3 regions of the Pseudoalteromonas sp. NH0006-46 genome follow, and region 3 is predicted to be linked to each of the others. Evidence: predicted binding sites of a transcription regulator. Region 3 holds the regulator's gene; each other region holds the start of a gene.
The links. The regulator sigma-54, encoded in region 3, starts transcription at its own class of promoters, with help from an activator protein. The targets are predictions, from matches to a motif close to GTTGGCACGNNNNTNGNNT.
Positions count from the first base shown of each region.

Region 1: a site for sigma-54 is predicted at 6,060-6,078, ahead of AC27I2_RS09530 (amidase family protein). Genes of this name have one in related genera too.
Region 2: a site for sigma-54 is predicted at 3,837-3,855, ahead of AC27I2_RS18410 (EF-hand domain-containing protein). Genes of this name have one in related genera too.

Region 1 covers NZ_BAAJML010000003.1:407,183-415,012, reverse strand. The annotation lists gene AC27I2_RS09550 (allantoate amidohydrolase) at 1-1,034, opposite strand, end outside; gene AC27I2_RS09545 (pyridoxal-phosphate-dependent aminotransferase family protein) at 1,050-2,279, opposite strand; gene AC27I2_RS09540 (sulfite exporter TauE/SafE family protein) at 2,283-3,107, opposite strand; gene AC27I2_RS09535 (gamma-glutamyltransferase family protein) at 3,116-4,684, opposite strand; gene AC27I2_RS09530 (amidase family protein) at 4,681-5,889, opposite strand; gene AC27I2_RS09525 (putative 4-hydroxy-4-methyl-2-oxoglutarate aldolase) at 6,227-6,709, opposite strand; gene AC27I2_RS09520 (TetR/AcrR family transcriptional regulator) at 6,713-7,366, opposite strand; gene AC27I2_RS09515 (ankyrin repeat domain-containing protein) at 7,598-7,830, opposite strand, start outside.
Region 2 covers NZ_BAAJML010000013.1:44,237-52,066, reverse strand. The annotation lists gene fmt (methionyl-tRNA formyltransferase) at 1-83, shown strand, start outside; gene rsmB (16S rRNA (cytosine(967)-C(5))-methyltransferase RsmB) at 76-1,374, shown strand; gene trkA (Trk system potassium transporter TrkA) at 1,456-2,832, shown strand; gene AC27I2_RS18420 (EF-hand domain-containing protein) at 2,900-3,115, opposite strand; gene AC27I2_RS18415 (calmodulin) at 3,196-3,408, opposite strand; gene AC27I2_RS18410 (EF-hand domain-containing protein) at 3,546-3,758, opposite strand; gene AC27I2_RS18405 (flagellar brake domain-containing protein) at 4,222-4,884, opposite strand; gene AC27I2_RS18400 (TrkH family potassium uptake protein) at 4,921-6,372, opposite strand; gene AC27I2_RS18395 (YigZ family protein) at 6,469-7,083, opposite strand; gene pepQ (Xaa-Pro dipeptidase) at 7,141-7,830, opposite strand, start outside.
Region 3 covers NZ_BAAJML010000001.1:248,593-256,422, reverse strand. The annotation lists gene AC27I2_RS01145 (ATP-binding cassette domain-containing protein) at 1-43, opposite strand, end outside; gene AC27I2_RS01140 (calcium/sodium antiporter) at 427-1,395, shown strand; gene AC27I2_RS01135 (KpsF/GutQ family sugar-phosphate isomerase) at 1,399-2,370, shown strand; gene kdsC (3-deoxy-manno-octulosonate-8-phosphatase KdsC) at 2,371-2,922, shown strand; gene lptC (LPS export ABC transporter periplasmic protein LptC) at 2,919-3,473, shown strand; gene lptA (lipopolysaccharide transport periplasmic protein LptA) at 3,463-3,999, shown strand; gene lptB (LPS export ABC transporter ATP-binding protein) at 3,996-4,721, shown strand; gene AC27I2_RS01110 (RNA polymerase factor sigma-54) at 4,791-6,290, shown strand; gene hpf (ribosome hibernation promoting factor) at 6,317-6,604, shown strand; gene ptsN (PTS IIA-like nitrogen regulatory protein PtsN) at 6,609-7,061, shown strand; gene rapZ (RNase adapter RapZ) at 7,081-7,830, shown strand, end outside.

The DNA of each region.
Region 1 (7,830 bases), on a different contig from region 3:
CACGCTACGGCGTCGGCCGCATGTGTCCACTGCCAATCGAGCGTTAAATTACGCGATGTTGCAATTTGATCTGCGCGTGTGCGAATTGCACTAAGTAATATGGCTAGGTCGTCATCGTTTTGAGCGCGTGCATCTAGGCTAATGGTGGTTTTACCGGCAATAACATTTGTAGCGCCTGGGCGTGCTTGAATTTGGCCAACGGTGGCTACTTCGCCATTACTCGCATTTTTTGCTAGTTGCTCTATAGCAAGCGTCAATTCGGCGCAGCCTGCTAACGAATCCTGACGTAAATTCATAGGCGTGGTACCAGCATGGCCGCTTTGACCTGTTAGGGTGATCATAGCGCGCTTTGCTCCTGCAATGGCAGTGACAATGCCTAACGCCTGATTTATCGACTCAAGCACGGGGCCTTGCTCTATGTGGGTTTCCCAGTAACCAAGTAACTCGTTTTTATTAAGTGCTGCTTTTGCATAGTTTGCAGGGTTTAAACCAAAATCCAGCATAGCTTGGCGCATGGTAATGCCGTTACTATCTTGTATATTTAACCATTGCGGGTCAAACTCGTTTGCCAGTGCTTTTGAGCCAATTAATGTGGTGGCAAAGCGAGTGCCTTCTTCATCACAAAAACCCACAACATCTAAATGAAACGGTAAATCAAGCTTAAGTGTATGCGCAAGGGCGGCTATTTCAATACCGAGTAATACTCCTAAAATGCCATCAAATGCACCGGCATTGGGTACGGTGTCTAGGTGTGAGCCTATAATTAAGCGTTTAGCGTTTGGGTTAGATGACGCTAAACGCCCCCATAAATTGCCTACTTCGTCTTGCCACGATTGCATGCCCGCCTCAGCCATCCACGCGGCAGTAACGCTATTACACTCTTTGTGCTCTTTAGATAAATACACGCGGTGAATGCCGCCTTGCATTTGCGATAGGCCACTGAGTGTTTTACAACGCGCTAAGGCGCGCGCAGCATAGGTGTTAGCTAGCTCATTATTTAATAATGGCGCTAAAGAGGGGCTTGCAGTCGTCATGCTAAATCCTTTTTATTATTTATAATGAGCAAGGGCGGCAATAGCGGCTTCGCCTTTAGGGCCTTTATAGCCGTTGGCATGTAAGCAGGCATCTAGGCTTGCCAATGTTTGTAATACGGCATCTTTACGTGCGTTGTAACCCATGGTACCAATACGCCAAATTTTGCCATGCAGTGGCCCAAACGAGGTGCCAATTTCAATACCAAAGTCGGTTAGCATTTGTCCGCGTACATGGTCGGCGTTAATACCTTCGGGAATATACACACCCACTACGTTGTTCATCTTATTACTTATGTCGCCAAATACGTTTAAGCCCAGTGCTTGAATACCCGTTAGCATGGCATCGCCGTGTAACTTGTGGCGGGCAACGCAGTTATCTACGCCTTCTTCAATAACAATGCGGGCGCATTCTGATGCGCAATACAGCATGCTGGTGGCTTCGGTGTGGTGGTTAAGGCGCTCCTCCCCCCAGTAATTCATGATCATACCTAGGTCAAAGTAGTTTGAACGCACATAGGGCTCGGTACCGTCTGTATGCTGTGCGGTACGAATACCCGCTTCTACTTTTTTACGTTTTTGGATCCAATCGGCGCATTTGTCGCTCAGTGTTAATGGCGCGGAGCCAGACGGTCCGCCTAAACATTTTTGTAAACCCACCGAAAGCGCATCGAGTTTCCACTCATCGGCGGGTAAATCGTTACCTACAATTGAGGCGGTGGCATCGCAGTAAAATAATACATCGTGCTTTTGGCAAATATCGCCTATGTGTTCAAGCGGTTGGTTCATGGTTGTTGAAGTATCGCCTTGCACCATGGCAAGTACATGGGGTTTTACGTCAACAATGGCTTTTTCTATTTGTTCTGGGGTAAATACTTCGCCCCACGGTACTTCTATGGTGTGCACTTTTGCGCCAACGCGCTCGGCTATTTCAGCAAGCAAGTGGCCAAAGCGGCCCATAATTGGCACAAGCACTTTATCGCCTGGGCGTAAAATAGAGCATAAAACGGCTTCTATTCCTGCGCGTGATGTACCGTCAACTAACAGGGTCCATTCATTTTTGGTTTTAAATATTTCGCGATAGCGGGCCATGGTTTCGTTCATAAAACCGGTCATTACTGGGTCGTATTGGCCAATTAGCTGCGCCGACATAGCACGCAGTACACGTGGATCTGCGTTAATTGGGCCTGGCCCCATTAGTAAACGCTGCGGCGGATTTAAGGTTTGAATTTGCGTGTTGCTAAACATGTTTTAGGCTCCCAGAGTCTGAATAAGCATGCGAATACCCGTTATCATTAAGACAACGGCAAAAGCGCGTTTTAATTGTTTTTGATCCAGCTTGCTACCAATTTTTACGCCAATAGGCGCAAACAAAATAGTCAGCGGAATAATAAGAAAAAAGGCAGGGAGGTTAACTAACCCCCACGTACCTAGGGGAGCATCGGTTGGCGTGGTGCCAATACTTAATAAGGTAATTACGCCCGGTAGCGCAATCAATAAGCCAAATACGGCTGCAGTGCCTACGGCAACATGGGCACGTACGTTAAATGCGTTAAGCATGGGCACACCAATTGTGCCGCCGCCTATGCCGATCATGACAGATAAGCCACCGACAATACTTGCCATTATGCCTTGGCCAAATTTACCCGGTAATTGATTTACAAGGGCAGGGGCGCCGGCTCTAAATAACATGTTAAGGCTAACTAAAATAGCAATACAAGCAAACATAAGTACCAGTGCATTACCGCGTATTGAGTGCGCTAAGTAGCTGCCTACAACGGCCATAACTAAAATAAACGGCGCCCAGTATTTAATTAAAGCAAGGTCAATGTTGCCCTTTGCATGGTGCGAGCGAATAGACGAAATAGAAGTAGGCACTATGGTGGCAAGCGATGTAGCCGTGGCTATCATCATGGCCGACTCAGGGCTTACGCCAAAACCTTGCAATAAAAAGTACAGCACAGGCACAATGACTATACCGCCGCCAACACCAAATAGGCCTGCTAAAATACCTGCAAAAATGCCGGTTGCTATTAAGGCCGCAATAATGGGCCATTGATTCATTATTTCTGTCATGTGTGTTCCTACTGCGTTGATGAAACAGTTGCACGGCCATCAGAGCGAGGGTCCGTTGCAGCTTCAAGGGTTGTGGGTGTATCTAAAATTGCACCTGCATGGCCCATCATTTCGTTGTTGTTTTCAACGCTTACCCAATCGTGGCCGCGTTGATTTAACTCATCTTTTATTTGCAAAGCGAGGCTGCGCTCTATTTTTAAGTTAGTGCTTGTATCGCCCCATGTGCGGCCAAGTAACCAGCGCGGGTCGCTCACCGCTTGGGTAATTGATTTATTACGCCACGCGTAGCCTGCAAATACAGCGGCTTGAGTTTGAGGCTGGCCTTCACCGCCCATGGTGCCGTAGGCAAGGCGTCTGCCATCTTCAAACTTAGCCATCGCTGGATTAAGTGTATGTGCGGGGCGTTTGTTAGGTGCCAGCGCATTGGTATCTTGGTTGTTTAAGCTAAAGCTTAGCCCGCGGTTATTCCATACAAATCCGCCTTCGCTCATGAGTATTCCGCTGCCAAACTCCCAATAAATACTTTGAATAAAGCTCACCAATTGGCCGTTTTTATCGCGTGCTGCCATCCAAACGGTATCGCCGGGCTCAGTATTGAACGGCCAGTTTTTGGCTTGGCTCATATCAATATTGTTGGCAAGCTCGTTTAGGCGATCATCGGTTAGTGCATTTTTGTAATCATCGCCGAGTGCTTCTGGGTCGGCCCAAAGTGTAGGGCGGTGAGTGAAGCTTTGTTTGGTTGCCTCTACAATTAAGTGGGTCCAGTCGGCTTCGGTGTCGGCGTTGTGTTTTAGTTTATTAACCGCGCCAATTATTTGCAGCGAATGCACCCCTTGTGTAGGTGCCGGTAAGTTATAGCAATTAATACCCGATAAATTAGCGCTCAGTGGGGCAACTACATCGGCTTGTGTATTGGCAATATCGGCTGGAGTAATAATGCTACCAGCGTTTGCTAAATCGGCCGCAAATGAGTCAGCTAAAGGCCCTTCATAAAACGCATTTAAGCCATGTTTTGCCAAATGTTCAAATGTATTGGCTAGTTTTGGGTTTTTAAAGTGTTGCCCTGCTTGTAACGGTTTACCGTTGGGAATGTATAGCGCTTTAAAGGCATCATTGGTATTAGCAACCGTTGCTAGTTTTTCGCAACCTGCTTGAAGGCTTTTTGTAACAGTAAACCCTTCGCGGGCAAGCTTAATAGCGGGGGCTAAAATGGTACTTAATGGCAGGGCTGCGTGCTTATCTACCTCAAGGGCTTTTTGCCAGCCGCGGAGCGTAGCTGCTTGAGTAAGCGCACTTAAACCGCCACGCTCAGGCATTTGGTTGGCATTTTTATAGGCATCTATGTTTTTAGGTGCGCGCCCGCAGGCATCAATTGCTGTGGGGGTATTTTGATTTGGGTTATCAATAAGCCAAAAGCTGTCGCCGCCAATCGAGTTCATATGTGGGTAAACCACGCTAATAGCTGCGGCTGCCGCTACCATGGCCTCAACGGCTGTACCACCTTGTTTTAGTATTAGGGTGCCCGCCTCTGTTGCAGCAAAGTGCGGGGCAGTAAATGCAATGTTGTGTGCGTTCATGTGAGAGTTTCCTGTTTAAAATATGCAGCTAATTGTGTTGTGCAGGCAAGTAGGCTTTTATCGTTGTTATGGCTCATCATGAGTGAAAACCCATAAGGGTGGCCATTATCTAAATTAGCCAATGGTAAGTGAACTTGCGCCGAGCGGCTCAAGCCCGCAATAGCAGATAAAGTTATAATTTGCATGCGCAGTGCGCTTGTGTCGGCGCCCAATTTAGGTGCGGTTGTTGGCGTGGTTGGCAAAAATAAGCAGCTGTTTGAGTTTAAGTTCTTAGCGATTAATGTTTGCCACTGGGTTTGTATAGTAAGTGCTTCTTGTTCTTCTTGGGCAGTGAGTGCCAGTGCCATTTTAAAACGGGCAGCAATTGCCGGAGCAAACTGGGGAGGGTGCCCTGGCAATTGAAGCCAATCTTTATGCGCTTTAGCTATAGCACGACCTTGCAGTATTCTAAAGCTATCGGCAAGTTCGCTTAAAATGCTGCTTTTTGGCAGCGCAAATTCTTTGTGGTGTTTAAAATAAGGTTTGGTTTTTTCTAGTAGTTGCTTAATAGGTGCTTGCAAGTCTGGGCTTACTAGCTGAAATAACGGCTCGCAAATCACCAAGGTATTTACGCTACTCACCGTTTGATTTGGTAGCAATACGTCGCCTACTTGTTCTAATAGTTCTGCGCTTTGGGTAAGCCAACCAATAGTATCATAAGGCGGTGCTAGCGGGATTAGGCCGTCTTTTTCAATCACGTTATGGCTTGGCCTAATACCAAATAAGCCGCAATAACTTGCGGGTATTCTAATTGAGCCTCCGGTATCGGTGCCCAACCCAACGTCAGCTAAATTGCCGGCTACCGCGGCGGCTGAGCCCATACTTGAACCCCCACACGCGTGCCCTTTTAATTTAGGGTTTTGTGCTGCGCCATAATGAATATTATTACCTTCTAAGCTGTAAGCAAGTTCGTCGGTGTGGGTAAAGCCTGTAAAAATACAACCCGCATCCATTAATTTGTTTACGCTACTTGCGGTTTGTTTAGCTGGTGGATGTGTTTTAAACCAGCGTGGGTTACCGGCACTGTTTTTATGCTCTTTAACAGCAAATACATCTTTTACGGCTAGGCGCTTAGTGTTTAGTGTGCCTGTTTGACTTGATTGCCAATTACTCGGTCCATGGTCACAAAATATGCCTGTGTTTTTAGTTTTTGATTGCGTGTTCATTTTGTAACCCATCGAAATAAAACTGACCAAATGGTTATTTACTAATTTTAAATTGATTAAAAAAGACTGTTGTCGTTATTTTTTTAAGTTCATTGCGTAATATATTATTTTTATTTACACAGCATTAATGCACTTTTAATTGGTGACTTTGGTTTTAGCAAACTTAGTATAAGCAAAACAGATGCCAAAACTTTATTCTTGTCCGATTGGTCAGGTTTTTGGGCGTTGCAGAGGGGTATTTATAATTTTAACGTTTAAGAATGGGTGTTTTTAAGCGTAAAACAAACCAGTTTGGTGCAATGCTGCACCAAGTTGGTTTGTTTTTTACATGAACTTATTAAATAAGGGGGGTTTTACTAATTATTAGGCCATTAACGTCGGCGTACAACCAATCGTTTGGCGCTATTGCGGTGCCTAGCATATTAATAACTTGATCTTGATCGCCAAAACCGCGCTTAAGTGTGCTGCGAGGGGTTGAACCAAGGGCCATGACCGGTAAATCCATTGTTGCAAGTATTTCTATATCGCGGCAACAACCATTTATTACAACACCTTCCCAGCCATTTTGTAGCGCGCGTTCGGCCATAATGTCGCCAATAAAAGCAAAGCGTTTGCTAGCAAATCCATCAATTACTAACACTTTACCTTTGCCATCTTTATGTAAAATATCGGCGGCAAACGAATTGTCTTCTGGGCAGGTAACGGTCACTGCTTGGCCACTAAAGGTGGTTTTGTTACCAAAGTGATGCAAGCCACTATCTGCTACTTGAACCGAGTTGCGGTGATCGTCGAATAGGTCGGGGGTTGTAAAGTTTTCCATGTGTTAGCTCTCATTTTGAACGGGTATTTTTAAGCCAATACCTTTTAAAATTATGTGGGCAATTGATTGTGTTATTTGTGCCACGTCGGTTTCGTCATATTCAAGTTTATTCATTACCAAAAGTACTTCTGCCTGAAAGTCAGCGTAGTATTGTGTTGTTGACCAAATAGTAAATAAAAGGTGATGGGGGTCTACTTGGTCTATTTTTTTTGCGTCCATCCAGGACTGAAACACATCAATTTTTTGTTTAACCCAAGGGCGGGTATTTGTTCTAAAGTAGTTTTGTAAATACGGTGCGCCCCGTAAAATTTCATTGGCAAATAAACGAGATTGTAGAGGTTGGTTTACAGCAAGTATCACTTTACTTTTTATGTAGTTATAAAGCACTGCAGCAGGATCGTCTTCAGCGGTGACGTTATCAAGGCCTAAGTTCCAGTTTGCTATTATGCGGTCTATCACGGCTTCGTAAAGGCCGTCCTTGCTTTTGAAATAATACAGTATGTTAGCTTTAGGCACGTTCGCTTCTTTTGCAACCATACTCATGCTTGCACCGTCATACCCATTAAGAGAAAACAATTGCTCGGCAGCATTTAAAATAAGCAGTTGGTTTTTTTCCCGAGTGACTTCTTTTTTATTTGGTTTTGTTTGTGTGGTCATTATTTATTATGCGAGTTTAACGTGTTGATTGATTGTAGCTTTACTGACCGAAAGGTCAATTACTAAAGTAGCTTCAACACTTAAATACACACATTAGCTAATGCTTCGGCTAATGACGTTTACTAATTTATTTTGAACTTTACTAAGCCCACTGGATTACAATTCTCGCGCCCTGATCAAATAACGGCCAGTTTATAATCGTGTTAATTCACAAAGATCAACAGCCCCTTGTTATTTCTTTTCATTATTTACCTGCGCTAACAAGTCGAGTACTTTTTGTTGGCCAAATGTTTGTGCAAATTGCTCGGCTGTTTGACCGGCTTTGTTTTGATGCGCGTTATCGCAATCAAGGCTAACGAGTGTTTTAGCTATGCTAAATTCGCCTCTAAATATTGCGGCCATTAGCGCTGTGTTACCGCGGTTGTCTTCAAGGCAGGCATTAGCGCCTAATTGCAGTAACGTAT
Region 2 (7,830 bases), on a different contig from region 3:
AACCAATGGCAATTAGCGACTTTTTAAATGGTCGCAGTGACTGGGTTAGCCCTGGCACACTATTAGGCGAAAATAATGAATAAAGTGCAAAACGTACGAGCGCTGGCCGCTGAGACTTTATATAACGTGGTTGATAAAGGCGCTTCGCTTAATCAAGAATTACCGTTTGCAAGCCAAGGTTTACCCCCAAAAGACAAAGCACTGTTACAGCAAATTTGTTATGGCGTATTACGCTACTTACCTAGCCTTGAAAACTACTGCCAACATTTAGTAGAAAGTCCACTAAAAGGTAAACGCAGAATTTTTCAATTTTTACTCTATGTGGGTATTTATCAGCTACAACACATGCGCGTTCCACCGCATGCAGCGATTAGCGAGACCGTAAATGCGTTAGGTCAAATGCGCGCACTTGGCTTAAAAGGGTTAATAAATGCTATTTTACGTAGCTTTCAACGCCAACAAGCGGAGCTTGAAGAAAAAGCAAAGCTGATTCCAGTGTGTTTATACAACCACCCTAATTGGTTTATTAAACAAGTAAAAGAAGCCTACCCTGGAAACTGGGAAGCCATACTTGAAGAAAACCAGCAGCAAGCGCCAATGTGGTTACGTGTAAACCAATCACAATTTAGCACGCAAGAATACAGTGATATGCTAACGGCAAATGATATAGAGCATACATTAAACCCAGACTTTGTAGATGGGATTAAACTTGCCAAGCCGCGTGATGTTTTTTCACTTCCTGAGTTTGATACCGGTGCTTGTTCAGTGCAAGATGCAGCAGCGCAATTAGCCGCTCGCTTCCTAGAGCCAAAAAATGACGACGTTATATTAGACGCCTGTGCAGCCCCAGGTGGCAAAACATGCCATATTTTAGAGCTTGCCGACGCCGACGTACTTGCACTTGATAGCGATGCCACTCGCCTTGAACGCGTAAAGCAAAACTTGACCCGTATTGGTTTAGGTGCTGACCTACAATGTGGCGATGCATCGCAACCGCACACATGGTGGGACGATGAACAATTTGATCGTATTTTATTAGATGTGCCTTGTTCAGCAACAGGCGTTATTCGTCGTCACCCAGACATAAAATGGTTGCGTCGTGCATCTGACATTGAAGACTTAGCTGCACTACAAGGCGATATACTCAATAGCATTTGGCCTCTACTGAAGCCCGGTGGTACATTGGTATATGCCACATGTTCGGTTCTTCCAAAAGAAAACCAACAACAAGTTGCTAAATTTTTAGCTAATAACGATGATGTAGAACATATTCCACTTCATGATAAAGACACCCTCACTACACCGGGGTTACAACTACTTCCGGGCGAAAGTGATGGTTTTTATTACGCTAAAATGGTTAAAAAGCCGAGTTAATTAAGGCTTAAGAACGCGTACAACAAGCCATTTTTAAATTTAAAAATGGCTTTTTATTACTACTTAATACACTGGTAAATAATGAAAATAATCATACTCGGTGCTGGACAGGTTGGCGCCACGCTAGCTGAAAACTTAGTAGGCGAACAAAACGAAATTACCGTAGTAGATATTGACGGTAACCGTATACGCGAGCTGCAAGATAAGTACGACCTTCAAGGTGTAATGGGCCACAGTGCTCACCCTGATGTATTGCGCCGCGCCGGCGCAGACGATGCCGATATGATTATTGCGGTAACCAGCTCAGATGAAGTAAACATGGTGGCATGCCAAGTGGCGTATAGTATTTTTAATACACCCACTAAAATTGCTCGAATTCGCTCTGAGCAGTATTTAAAATACCGTGAAAAGCTTTTCCAAAACGATGATTTACCAATCGATCATTACATAGCTCCAGAAGCGTTAGTCACTAAGTATATTCGCCGCTTAATTGACTACCCTGGTGCATTACAAGTCTTGCAATTTGCCGATGGTATGCTCTCGCTAGTTGCAGTAAAAGCCTATTACGGAGGTTTATTAGTAGGCTATGCTTTATCTGCATTAAAAGAGCATATACCTAATGTAGAAACTCGTGTTGCGGCTATTTATCGTCAAGGCAAAGCCATTAAGCCGCTGGGTACAACCGTTATTGAAGCCGACGATGAAGTATTTTTTATCGCGGCAACAAAACATATACGCGCCGTAATGAACGAACTACAAAAACTTGAACGTTCATACAAAAAAATCATGATAGCCGGTGGTGGCAACATCGGAGCTGGCCTTGCTCGCTCTCTTGAAAAAAATCACACCGTAAAATTAATAGAACGCAGTAAAGAGCGTGCTGAACAGCTTTCAGAAATGCTCGATAACACGGTTGTTTTTTGTGGCGACGCTTCCGATCAAGAACTCCTCTCTGAAGAACATATTGAACAAGTGGATGTATTTATTGCCGTTACCAACGACGATGAAGCAAACATTATGTCGGCCATGCTTGCAAAACGCATGGGCGCGCAAAAAACCATGGTGCTTATTCAACGTGGTGCGTATGTAGACTTGGTACAAGGTGGCGAAATAGATATTGCTATATCACCGCAACAGGCAACAATTTCTGCATTGTTAACCCACGTACGTCGCGGTGATATTGTTAACGTGTACTCGCTGCGTAAAGGAGCTGCAGAGGCTATTGAAGCAGTTGCCCATGGTGATGAAAACACCTCTAAAGTAGTTGGCCGCGCAATTGCCGATATAAAACTACCTGCCGGAACAACGATTGGTGCCATTGTGCGTAACGACGATGTACTCATTGCCCACGACGACACCATTATTATGTCGGGCGATCACGTAATCATGTTTTTAATTGATAAAAAGCATATCAACGTGGTAGAAAAACTCTTCCAAGTAAGCGCTATATTTTTATAACGCGTCAGACACAAAAAAGCCGCTGAATATGGCGGCTTTAGTGGAGTATGATTGGGGTATATTGATATTACTGTACTTTTGCAAACTCGTCTTTAGAAAGCTCACCATTTCCATCTGTGTCTAAATCTTTAAAAATTTTTACTAGCTGTGAATTTACTTTTGCCTCTTCCATGCTAATTACACCATCGCTATTGCTATCAAACGATGCAAAGTCTACGGCTGCATAAGCTGCTGAAGAAGATGCTAAAACTAAAACTGCAAGTGTTGTATTTAATGTTTTCATAATAATGTTCCTAGTAAAATGGGAAGTCCTTTTCTAAGTTCCCTGTCTGTGAAAAATAGCTAAAACAATACCGCTTAACTTTAAAATTTTGCAAACTCGTCTTTAGAAAGTTCACCATTGCCATCTGTATCTAGTTCTGTAAACTCAGCCATTAAATCAGTGTCTATTGCCGCTTCGCTTGGGCTAATTGTTCCACTGCCGTCGGTATCTAAACTGTCAAAATCTGATGCTGCAAATGCTGCTGAAGAAGACGCTAATGCAATAAGTGCTAATGCTTTGTTTAAATGTTTCATGACTTAATCCTTCAAAATTTTATTTTAAAAATAACCTAATTAACTCGTAAAATAGCTTCACTTCCTTGTTATCCTTTTTCGAAGGCTCCCTTGCCTACTTAGGTTGTCTTTGGCAACTCAGGATGCTTGTTATTTAATTAAGCTTTTGAAAACTCTTCTTTTGATAACTCACCGTTTTGGTCAGTATCGAGCTCTGAAAACATGCTCATTAATTTTGCATCAACCGATGCCTCAGCTTGGCTAATTGCGCCATTGCCGTCTACATCGAGTGTATTAAAGTCAGAGCCTGCAAAAGCGGCTGACGAAGAAGCAAGTGCGATAAGTGCTAATGTTTTATTTATGCGTTTCATAGTATGTATCCTTCAAATTGTATGTGAGTGATTGGTACTTACTGTTAATCACGTTTTTCGATTAGTACAACCAGACTATTACAACTTAAATGCCAATATTTAATAAGTGTTATTTTTCAATAGCTTAAACATTGAATACTGAAAACCATGCAAATTTATGCATTATTTTTGTAGCTATTTAGCAACGCAGGTTTAGTTAAAATTTGTAAGTTATTAAAAATCAGTTAGTTAGGTTTCATACAAAAAACCACAAAGCCAGATAACTTAAATAATTGAGAGGGTGTTAGGTATTGAGCAGGTAAGTTTTAAACTGAACGAGGTGTAAAAAGAAAATAAATCATAAAAAACTTGAAAGTTATGCCTTTGTTTTTATTGAGTAAAATAATAACTTTAAAGACTGGTAACTTATTTTCGTTCATAAAGTAAAAAGTCGCTATTTTGTTGCAAAATAGCGACATTAAAGCTAATCGGCATCGAGTTCTATCATTGCGGGGTCAATAAAGTGCTCTTTCATAAAAGCTTTCATTTCTTCTTTACTGGCTAATAACTTAATCCCACAACGCACGCCTGTATTATGATCTTTTACACTGCACACTTCGCCTTCAAAGTCTTTACCATTACTCCCTAATACAACTGTGCATTGAGAGTCTTTAATGCTTTCTAGATCAGCGTCAGTTTTTATATCGAACATAGCACCGGTTAGTGAGATATCTTTAATAACACCATCAAGTACCTTGTCATCACTGAGTTTAAGTTTTGCAGGTAATAAGGTTGGAATACGTGTTTGCGAACGTAAACTAAATAGCTGAACTTGCTTAGGGTAGTTAATAAAAATCAGCCTAACGGGATGTGATGCAATAGATTTAATTTGCTGTCTAAAAGCAATTATTTGTCCATCGTCACCTTCTATTAATGCTCTTACAACCACAGTAACACCATCTCGTAAGTAGTCATTTGCGCCCGGTAAACGTTTAGCTGTTGGAAAATTTAAAATAATAAACTTTTCCTCAAGCAAGCCGACCATTTCTGTTTTCACGCGCTTACTGCTGGTAGGTGTTAATATTTCTAAGTCAACTAAACTGCCAACCGGTATATTATTTAATTTATCTGCATGTGTTGCTGGCATATCCATTCCATAAACATAGTAGTAAAACGTTGTGTTTTATCCGCGCCAAAACGTAGGCGTAAATAACACAAGCAAAGTAAAAATTTCTAGTCGGCCAAATACCATTGCAATCGTCAGCAACCATTTAGCGCCATCGGTAATTGCACCATAATGCGAGGCAACATCACCCAAGCCTGGACCTAAGTTATTTAAACACGCCGCCGTAGCCGAAAACGCTGTAATATTATCCATTCCCGTTCCCATCAGCGCCAGCATAATAATAATAAACACCAGAGCATAAGCAGAGAAAAACCCCCACACTGCTTCTACAACCTTATCAGGCAATGCTTTACGACCAAGCTTAATTGAATAAATAGCACGAGGATGTACCAAACGGTTAAGTTCACGCACGCCTTGCAGGTAGAGTAAAAACACGCGCACCACTTTCATACCGCCCCCGGTAGAGCCTGCACAGCCGCCTATAAAGCTCGAAAATATTAATAAAATAGGTAAAAACAGTGGCCACGTCGAAAAGTTATCAGTAGCAAAACCGGCCGTTGTACTCATTGATACCGCTTGAAATAATGCTTGGTCGAGCGTTTCATCACCATTAGCGTAGATCTCATTTGAGGACAAAACCGCAAAACAAATAACCACCAGCGCTAATTGAATACATAAAAACACTTTAAACTCGGGGTCGCGAATGTACACTTGTACATTTCGGCTTGCCACCGCAGCGTAGTGCAAGGAGAAGTTAATAGCAGCGATGATTAAAAAGAAGACACAAATAAAGTTAATAACCGGGCTATCAAAGTGACCCATAGAAGCATCGTAAGTCGAAAACCCGCCAATGGCGACGGTAGAAAACGCATGACAAATTGCATCAAACCAGTCCATACCTGCCGCCCAATAAGCCAACATACAGGCAATGGTTAACGACACATAAATATACCAAAGGTGCTTTGCGGTATCGGCTATGCGAGGGGTCATTTTTGAGTCTTTTACCGGGCCGGGTATTTCAGCACGGTACAACTGCATACCACCAACACCTAGCATGGGCAGTATTGCAACGGCTAATACAATGATCCCCATACCGCCAAACCACTGTAATTGCTGGCGGTAAAACAGTACCGACTTAGGTAAATACTCAATCCCTGTCAAAACTGTAGCCCCCGTGGTTGTTAAACCCGAAAAGGCTTCAAACACAGCATCAGCAAGGGATAAATTAGGTTCTTGTAAAAAGATAAGAGGCAAGGATGCGAATGCCCCCAGTACCAACCAAAACAATACCACAATTAAAAAGCCTTCGCGTGCTTTTAAATCCCCGTTTTCATGTCGGTTTGGGTAATACGCTATTAAGCCAATAATAATACTGAAAATAAACGCTAAAACAAAAGGGACACCGCCACCATCTTTATAAATTAAAGACACCACAGCAGGTGGCACCATGGTAATGCTAAACAGCGCAACAAGTTGGCCAAGAATTTTTATGATGGTACGAAATTGCATTTAGCTAATCGCTTTTATTATTAGTAAATTCAGGCTCAACTGCATTAACCTGGTTAAATAGAATGAATATGCATTATATGCAACTTGTGTAGGTTATTACTCTTTAATAGTTAACTCAACTGCGCCGTGACTTAAATCAAAAATATCTTTAATTGCTTGCTGTGCTTGGCGGCTATCAATGGTGATCACCCAGTTAATGTTAGCAGTAAATTGCTTTTCAATGTTGAGCACTTGGTAGTGTGTTTTAAGTAGCTGCTCAATTGCACCCTGCATACTGTATTCGCTGCTGCCCAGTAGCTCAACGCTTGGCACTTTAAGTACGGTATTTAATTTTGCTAATGCATTATTTAACGATCCGCCATATGCTCGCACTAAACCGCCAGTTCCAAGTTTAATCCCTCCAAAATAACGAGTTACCACGGCTGTAACTTCACCTAGCCCAGATCCCACAAGCGCATTTAACATTGGTTTACCGGCCGTACCATTTGGCTCACCATCGTCTGAAAAACCATACACATGGCTGCCACCGGGGTTACCTGCCACATGGGCCCAACAATTATGCCGAGCATCGCTGTACTTATCTTCAATACTTTTAATAAACGCTTTAGCTGCGACTAAATCTGGGGTGTGTGCAATATGCACAATAAACGTGCTTTTTTTTATTTCTTCTTGATGAAACACACCCTCGGCTGGGTATTTATATTCTGACATATTTTACTTAACCAAAAAAATGGGGCCATCAGGCCCCTTCTATCGCAAACTGCTCACTTAATCTAAGTGTAAGTCACGCGTCATATTTTCTAAACTATCTTCGTGCACAATAATGTTATCTTCAATACGAATACCACCATAAGGTTTAAATTCTTCAACCTTATTCCAATTAATGTATTGCTTGTTATCCGTTTGTGCTAAATCACCTAACAACGAATCAATAAAATATAAACCTGGTTCGATAGTAAATACCTGGTTTTTCTCTATCATACGGGTACAACGTAAAAATGGGTGCCCGTCTGGTGATGCTTGATGAGTACCTTTGTCGTCACTCATAAAACCGCCTACATCATGCACTTGTAAACCAAGGTGATGCCCTAAACCATGTGGGAAGAAAGTAGACGTGATTTTACGCTCAACTATATCTGCAGCCGGTAAGTTAACTATATTAAAGTCGCTAAGAATTTGCGCTATGCGGTTATGGCACTCAACGTGTAAATCACCGTATAACATGCCAGGTTTTAAACCTTTACCTAACTCAACCTGTATTGCGGTCATTGCTGTAACTAACTCAGCAAATTCACCCTGCTTTTTAAAGTCATAAGTGCGCGTTATATCTGCAGCATAACCGTTAAAGTTTGCGCCAGCATCAATTAAAAATGAGTTATGTGTTTGCGGTGCATTTGACTCAAAATGGGTGTAATGCAAAATAGCGCAGTTTTCGTTAAGCGCCACTATATTGCCATA
Region 3 (7,830 bases):
CATCCTTGACTTCTACTATTGATTGCGACAAGTCGCTCTCCATAAAAATGTTCACTAGTGCCCCTATTTTAAATCTTTTTGATCCAATATGGAAAAAACAATTCGTAAGATTTTGTAATGTACGTGCAAAACACACATTAAGACTCACTTATATTCACTTAACCAACACTTAAACTAGGACCTCTCACCCTGTCGAAATCAAATTTAAAGTAAACTGTTTGGTATTTAGGTAAGGCTGAGCCACTGTAGAAAATTACTTCCTATAAATTAGCAAAACTTTGATACTGAAAGGCTGTCAGCTTCTACTAATTAATTTTAGTAAAATGAATTAGTCTACGTAGTTGACCTTACTCTTTTATTTATACTTTCATCGTGGCATTTGTTACTATTCGCGCCATTCCTATTTTGAACAACTGGCTTAATACAATGGTTACCTCGTTTGTTATTTTGATTCTTGGTTTTGCAGCCCTAGTTTGGAGTGCTGACAGGTTTGTTTATGGTGCTGCGGCACTGGCTAAAAACTTTGGTGTACCAACCTTAATTGTTGGTTTAACCGTTGTAGCCATGGGCTCATCAGCACCTGAAATGATGGTGTCGGCCTCTGCCGCATTAGCAGAAAAAACCGACACCGCGGTAGGTAACGCAATTGGCTCAAATATCACAAATATTTTGCTGGTGTTAGGTATTACCGCTTTATTTAGGCCTCTTAGCGTTTCTTCAAGCACATTAAAACGTGAAATCCCGTTAGTGCTTATTATATCGCTGGCTACCTGGTATATATTTTCAGATAACTACTTTTCGTTCACCGAGGGCGTTGCGTTATTAATTGGTTTTGTTGTATTTATTGGCGGGCTAATTATTGTTTCGCTGCGTGCTAAAAATCAAACAGACCCATTTGTATCAGAAGCATGTGACGAAGTACCAAACGACGTACCAACTAAAAAGGCCATTCTTTGGTTGGTTATTGGTATGGTTTTACTCCCTATTAGCGCACATTTTTTAATTGATTCAGCGGTGAATATTGCTAAATACTTTGGCTTAAGCGATTTAGTGATTGGCTTAACAATTATTGCAATAGGAACTAGCCTGCCTGAGCTTGCTGCCTCGATTGCGGGCGTGCTTAAAAATGAAGATGATTTAGCGCTGGGTAATATTGTTGGCTCTAATATTTTTAATATTCTTGCCGTATTGCCTTTTGCAGGCATTATTAACCCTTCAGTTATTGACCCGTCGGTTGCTAACCGCGACATACTAATAATGATTGGTGCCACGGTTGCGCTTATTATCATGTCATTGAACTTTAGGGGTGCTCAACGCATCAATAGAGTAGAAGGCGGCTTATTATTAATCGCATTTTTGGGCTACCAAGGGTATATTTTTAGTCAAGTAGGGTAAGTAATGGCAACGCTAAATTTTATTGAACAAGGCTTACGTGTATTAGATATAGAGCGCCAAGCATTGAGTGATATTGCACGATATGTGGATGAAAATTTTCATCAAGCATGTCAATTAATATATGATTGCCAAGGCCGAACTATCGTTATAGGTATGGGAAAATCAGGTCATATTGGTAATAAAATAGCAGCAACATTAGCAAGTACTGGCAGCCCTGCTTTTTTTGTACATCCGGGTGAGGCCAGTCATGGCGATCTGGGGATGATCACTAAAAATGATGTGGTTATGCTCATTTCTAACTCTGGTGAAACAAGCGAAGTACTCAATATAATTCCTGTTTTAAAACGCCTTGGCGCCAAAATGATAGCCATGACAGGCAACGCCAGCTCAACGATGGCCACGCTTGCCAACGTACATATTTGCATAAAAGTACAAAAAGAAGCTTGTTCGTTAGGCTTAGCTCCAACAGCAAGTACAACAGCAACACTTGCAATGGGTGATGCCATGGCGGTTGCACTCTTAGAAGCCCGCGGTTTTACAGCTGATGACTTTGCGCTATCTCACCCCGGCGGTAGTTTAGGTAAACGTTTGCTGCTGACCTTAAAAGATGTTATGCATAGCGGTAAAAACACACCTATTATTAATGTTACGCAAACTATAAAAGATGCGCTAATAGAAATGTCGGCCAAAGGGTTAGGTATGACGGCCATAGTTGATTCTCAGCAGCAACTTGTAGGGCTATTTACTGACGGTGATTTACGCCGTATTTTAGAACAACGAATTGATATACATACAACACAAATAGATGTTGTGATGACTAAGTCCTGCACCACTGCAACACAAGATATTTTGGCCGCTGAAGCGTTAAATATTATGGAGCAAAAACGTATAAATGGCTTAATAATTGTTGATGAGCAAAATCACCCTATTGGTGCATTAAATACGCAAGACTTATTAAAAGCAGGAGTACTATAAATGCAATTTGAAGAGCTCTATCAACCTCTAAGCGAAGACGCAAAAGCACGTGCTAAAAAAGTAAAGCTGCTTATTTGTGATATCGATGGTGTGTTTTCTGATGGTCGTATTTATCTGGGTAACCAAGGTGAAGAGCTCAAAGCGTTTAATACAAAAGATGGCTTTGGCATTAAAGCGCTAATTAACAGCGGCTTTGACGTTGCGGTTATTACCGGACGACATTCAAAAATAGTACAACAGCGTATGACAAGCCTAACAGTACAACACATTTACCAAGGTCAAGAAAACAAACTCCTCGCTTATGAGGAGCTAAAAACAAAGCTTAACTTATGTGATGAGCAAATTGCCTACATTGGCGATGACGGCCCCGACATGCCGGTAATGGAGTTAGTAGGGTTTGCTGTTGCAGTAAATGACGCACATCCGCTAATAAAACGTTTAGCGCATTACACCACACAAATGCTTGGTGGATTTGGTGCAGTGAGAGAGCTTACCGACCTGCTAATGCTTGAAAACAACAAACCCTTGACCACCAAAGGTACGAGTTCATGAATGCAGCGCGCATCATATTAAGCGTTTTATTCATCAGCTGTATGGTTTGGCTTTGGTACCCTTATTTCACACAAGTAAGTTTACCGCAGCAAACCGAAGCAGACATTATTGCAAAGCCCGATTACACTGCCATAGAGCTAAAACAAACAGCGTATGACGAGAATGGGAAGATTAGCCACAAAGTAACGGCAGCGCGAATGGAGTTATATCAAGAATTAGGATTTACCTTTTTTGATAAACCCATTTTTACGCTTTATAACGACAAACAAACGTGGCGAATTAACGCTAACGAAGCAACACTATACGAAGGCAGACAATTAATACTAGAAGGTAACGTTGTTGCTAGTAACTTAACTGATAACGCAATGATAGATAAAATAAATGCTGATAATATTCAGGTAGATATAAAATTACTAACGATGCAATCAGAACAACCTGTCATTGTTACAGGACCCAATTTAAAGATCACCGGTAAAGGCCTCGAAGCCGATTTAAAAACCGAAGTGATAAAACTAATTAACCATACGCGAACTATTTATTATGACCAATAAACTATTAACACTCTTTATTATTCCAACATTTATACTTGCACTCGGTGCAAATGCTGCTGAACCAACGGCGCCACTTGCTGCAAATCAAATTTCTATTAGTGCTGATAAGCAAGAAGGTCAACTGAAAGAAAATGTAGGTATATTCGAAAAAAACGTTGAAATTATTCATGGCGACAGAAAAATTACCGCTGACCGCCTAGAAGTGCATAAACGCGATGAATTGGGTGATAACAAGCAACTGTTAATTGCTACAGGTACACCCGCTTATTTTGAAGAAAAACAAGCCGACGGCACAATAATGAGCGCCAGCGCTAATGAAGTTAGATACGATGTTTCTAAACGTTTTTTAACATTAATTGGAAATGCACAGGTCTCTCAAGCTGGGCAAAAAATGAATGCAAAAAGCATTACCTACGATATTGAGCAACAACTCATTAGCGCCGAAAAAGATGAAAGCTCAACGGATCGCGTGCACACCATTTTAGTACCTGTGGAGCCAAAAAAAAGCGATAAAGGTAAGCCATGAGTACATTAAAAGCAGAGCTATTAGCCAAAAGCTACAAAGGCCGAGAAGTAGTTAAAAATGTAGGCTTAGAAGTTAAAGCCGGCAGCATTGTGGGCTTACTTGGTCCTAACGGTGCCGGTAAAACCACCACGTTTTATATGATTGTAGGCTTAGTCCCTAGCGATAAAGGTAAAATATCTATCGACGAGAACGATATTACTCTTTTACCTATGCACAGTCGTGCTAGATTAGGCATTGGCTACTTGCCGCAAGAGTCGTCTATATTCAGAAAGTTAACCGTGTATCAAAACTTAATGGCTATTTTAGAAACTCGAAAGGAGCTCACTAAGCAAGCCAGAGAAGATACACTTAATAATCTATTGGATGAATTTAGTATTCAACACATTCGCGATAGCAAAGGTATGGCACTATCGGGCGGAGAGCGTCGCCGAGTAGAGATTGCACGTGCTTTAGCTGCAGATCCAAAGTTTATTTTATTAGACGAACCGTTTGCCGGCGTTGACCCTATTTCAGTGTTGGATATTAAAAAAATTATTGAACACCTTAAAAACCGTGGTATTGGTGTATTAATAACAGACCATAATGTAAGAGAAACCCTTGATGTTTGCGAAAAAGCCTACATAGTTTCTCATGGGGAACTGATTGCTTCTGGTACCCCTGAACACGTATTAAACGATAAAACTGTACGCGATGTATATTTAGGCGAGCAATTTAGGCTGTAACATTTACGCCTTATTTGTATGCATCTGCTAGTATTAATTATAACAACTTAAAAGGATTGTTAGAGATACATGAGGCAATCACTACAGCTGCGCATGGGCCAGCAACTTACAATGACACCTCAGTTGCAACAAGCTATTCGCTTGCTGCAATTAAGCACATTGGATCTTCAGCAAGAAATACAAGAAGCGCTCGACAGCAACCCATTACTTGAGGTTGAGGAGCAAGACTATGCCGATGACCTTGCAGGCAAAAATGAGCAAAAAGCAGATAATGATGAAGTGACAGTAAGTGCATCTGCAGATGAAGCCCCCAGTGAGTATGAACAAGACAGTGGTGAAGCCCTAGCAAAAGATACCGTCAGTGACGACATGGCAATGGACGTTAGCTGGGATGAGTACATGAGTGCCGCCCCAGCATCGTCTTCAGGCCCCATGCCTGAAGATGAGTCTATTTATCAAGGTGCATCGACTGAAACCCTTCACGAATACTTAATGTGGCAATTACAACTAACGCCATTTAGCCCTACGGATGAAGCGATTGCTATTGCAATAGTTGAAGCCGTGGACGACTCAGGCATATTAACCCTCAGCTGTGAAGAAATTTTAGAGAGCTTTAATCAAGATAACGACGATGACGTTGAGGTTGAACTTGATGAAATTGAAGCCGTTTTAAAGCGTATTCAATTATTTGACCCTGTTGGTATTGCAGCACGAAGCTTACAAGAATGTTTGTGTATTCAGTTAAATCAATTTGATAAAGGCACCCCTTTTATTGACGAAACAAAAATGATTTTAACCGAGCACATAGATTTGTTAGCTGCTCGCGACTACCGTACATTAATGAAAAAAACGAAGCTCAAAGAAGATGAGCTTAAAGAAGTAATGACACTTATTCATACGCTTAACCCAAAGCCTGCAGACACAATAGTGCGAGAAGAGTCTGAATATGTAATACCAGATGTGTCAGTTAAGAAAATTAAAGGCCGCTGGGTTGTTGAACTAAACCCAGACAGCATGCCAAAAATTCGTGTGAACAGCCAATATGCTGCAATGTCGCGTACAGTTAAGTCGAGCGGTGATAGCCAGTTTATTCGCTCACATTTACAAGAAGCTAAATGGTTTATTAAAAGTTTAGAAAGCAGAAACGACACACTTTTAAAAGTAACTAACTGTATCGTAAAACAACAACAAGGCTTTTTTGAACACGGTCCAGAAGCCATGAAACCTATGGTTTTAAATGATGTAGCCGAAATGGTAGAAATGCACGAATCGACAATTTCGCGCGTAACGACTCAAAAGTACATGCACACACCGCGTGGAATATTTGAGCTTAAATACTTTTTCTCAAGCCATGTAAGCACGGAAAATGGTGGAGAATGTTCATCCACAGCGATACGAGCACTTATCAAAAAATTAATCGCAGCAGAAAACTCAGCAAAACCATTGAGTGATAGCAAAATTGCGGATATATTGGCTGAGCAAGGAATTAAAGTAGCAAGACGGACAATCGCAAAATACCGCGAATCTCTTGCTATTCCACCGTCAAATCAGCGAAAGAGCCTGATCTAAGACGCTAAACAAAGAGGGTAATGCTTATGCAACTAAATTTAACTGGTCGTCATGTAGAACTAACTGATTCATTAAGAGACTATATAAATACCAAATTTGCGAAGCTAGAAAGGCACTCTGATCATATTAATAATGTTCATGTCATTCTTGATATAGAAAAATTAAATCAAAAAGCAGAAGCAACTATTCATGTAAGTGGCGCTGAATTATTCGCATCCACTGAACATCAAGATATGTATGCAGCGATTGATTCATTGATTGATAAGCTTGACCGTCAAGTAATTAAACACAAAGAGAAGCTTGCTCGACACTAATATGATGAAACTAAGTTCACTTATATGCCAGGACTGCAGCAAAGCTGCGGTCCTTTTTAATAGTAAAAAAAGAATTTTAGAATTTATTAGCGAGCTTGCTCACGATAAATTACCGTATTTGTCTCAACAAGATATTTTGGGCGCTTTATTAACTCGCGAAAAGCTAGGTAGCACAGGAATAGGAAGAGGCATAGCTATTCCACATGGTCGAATGAGCGGCGCACAAGAACCTTTAGCATTAGTATTAGTAAGTGAAACACCGATTAACTTTGATGCTATAGATAATCGACCAGTTGATATTTTTGTTGCACTCATCGTACCTGATGGTGATAACCAGCAACACTTAAAGACGCTAGCGACGATAGCTGATAAACTAAAAAACAAAGAATTTTGCAAACAGCTACGCTGTGCTAAATCGGACGCCGAGCTGTATCAAATTATTGTTGACCAATCGTAATAAATTTAAAGGGTGATTAATGGAGTTGATTATCATAAGTGGCCGTTCTGGTTCTGGTAAGTCGGTTGCTTTACGCGTTGTTGAAGATCTAGGTTATTATTGCGTAGATAACATCCCTGTAAATTTATTACCTTCTTTGGTAAGAAGCGTTTCTGATAACTACGATAAAATCGCCGTTAGCATCGATGTGCGAAACTTGCCAAAAGAACAAGATGAATTTAATCACATTATTGAATATTTACCGGGTTTTACAAAACCAACACTATTTTATTTAGACAGTGAAGATCAAACATTAATAAAACGTTTTTCAGAAACAAGACGTTTGCACCCTCTATCAATCGATTCGCTTCCGCTTGATTTAGCCATAAAAAAAGAAAAAGAACTACTTGACGTGCTAACTACTCGTGCCGATTACATGATAGATACCAGCGACTTGAGTGTTCATCAACTCGCTGAATCGATTCGTGAAAAAATATTAGGTAAAAAAGACAAGCAGCTGATTGTCACATTTGAATCATTTGGTTTTAAACATGGTATACCTAAAGAAGCAGACTACGTATTTGATGCACGTTTTTTACCTAACCCACATTGGGAGCCTGAACTAAAACCACTCAATGGTTTAGACCAGCCAGTAAAAGATTATTTAGCTAGCCACAGCATAGTTCAAAAGTTCACATGGCAAATACAAACTTTTGTGCAAACCTGGTTGCCTCATTTAGAACGCAATAACCGTAGCTACTTAACGATTGCTATTGGTTGTACTGGCGGA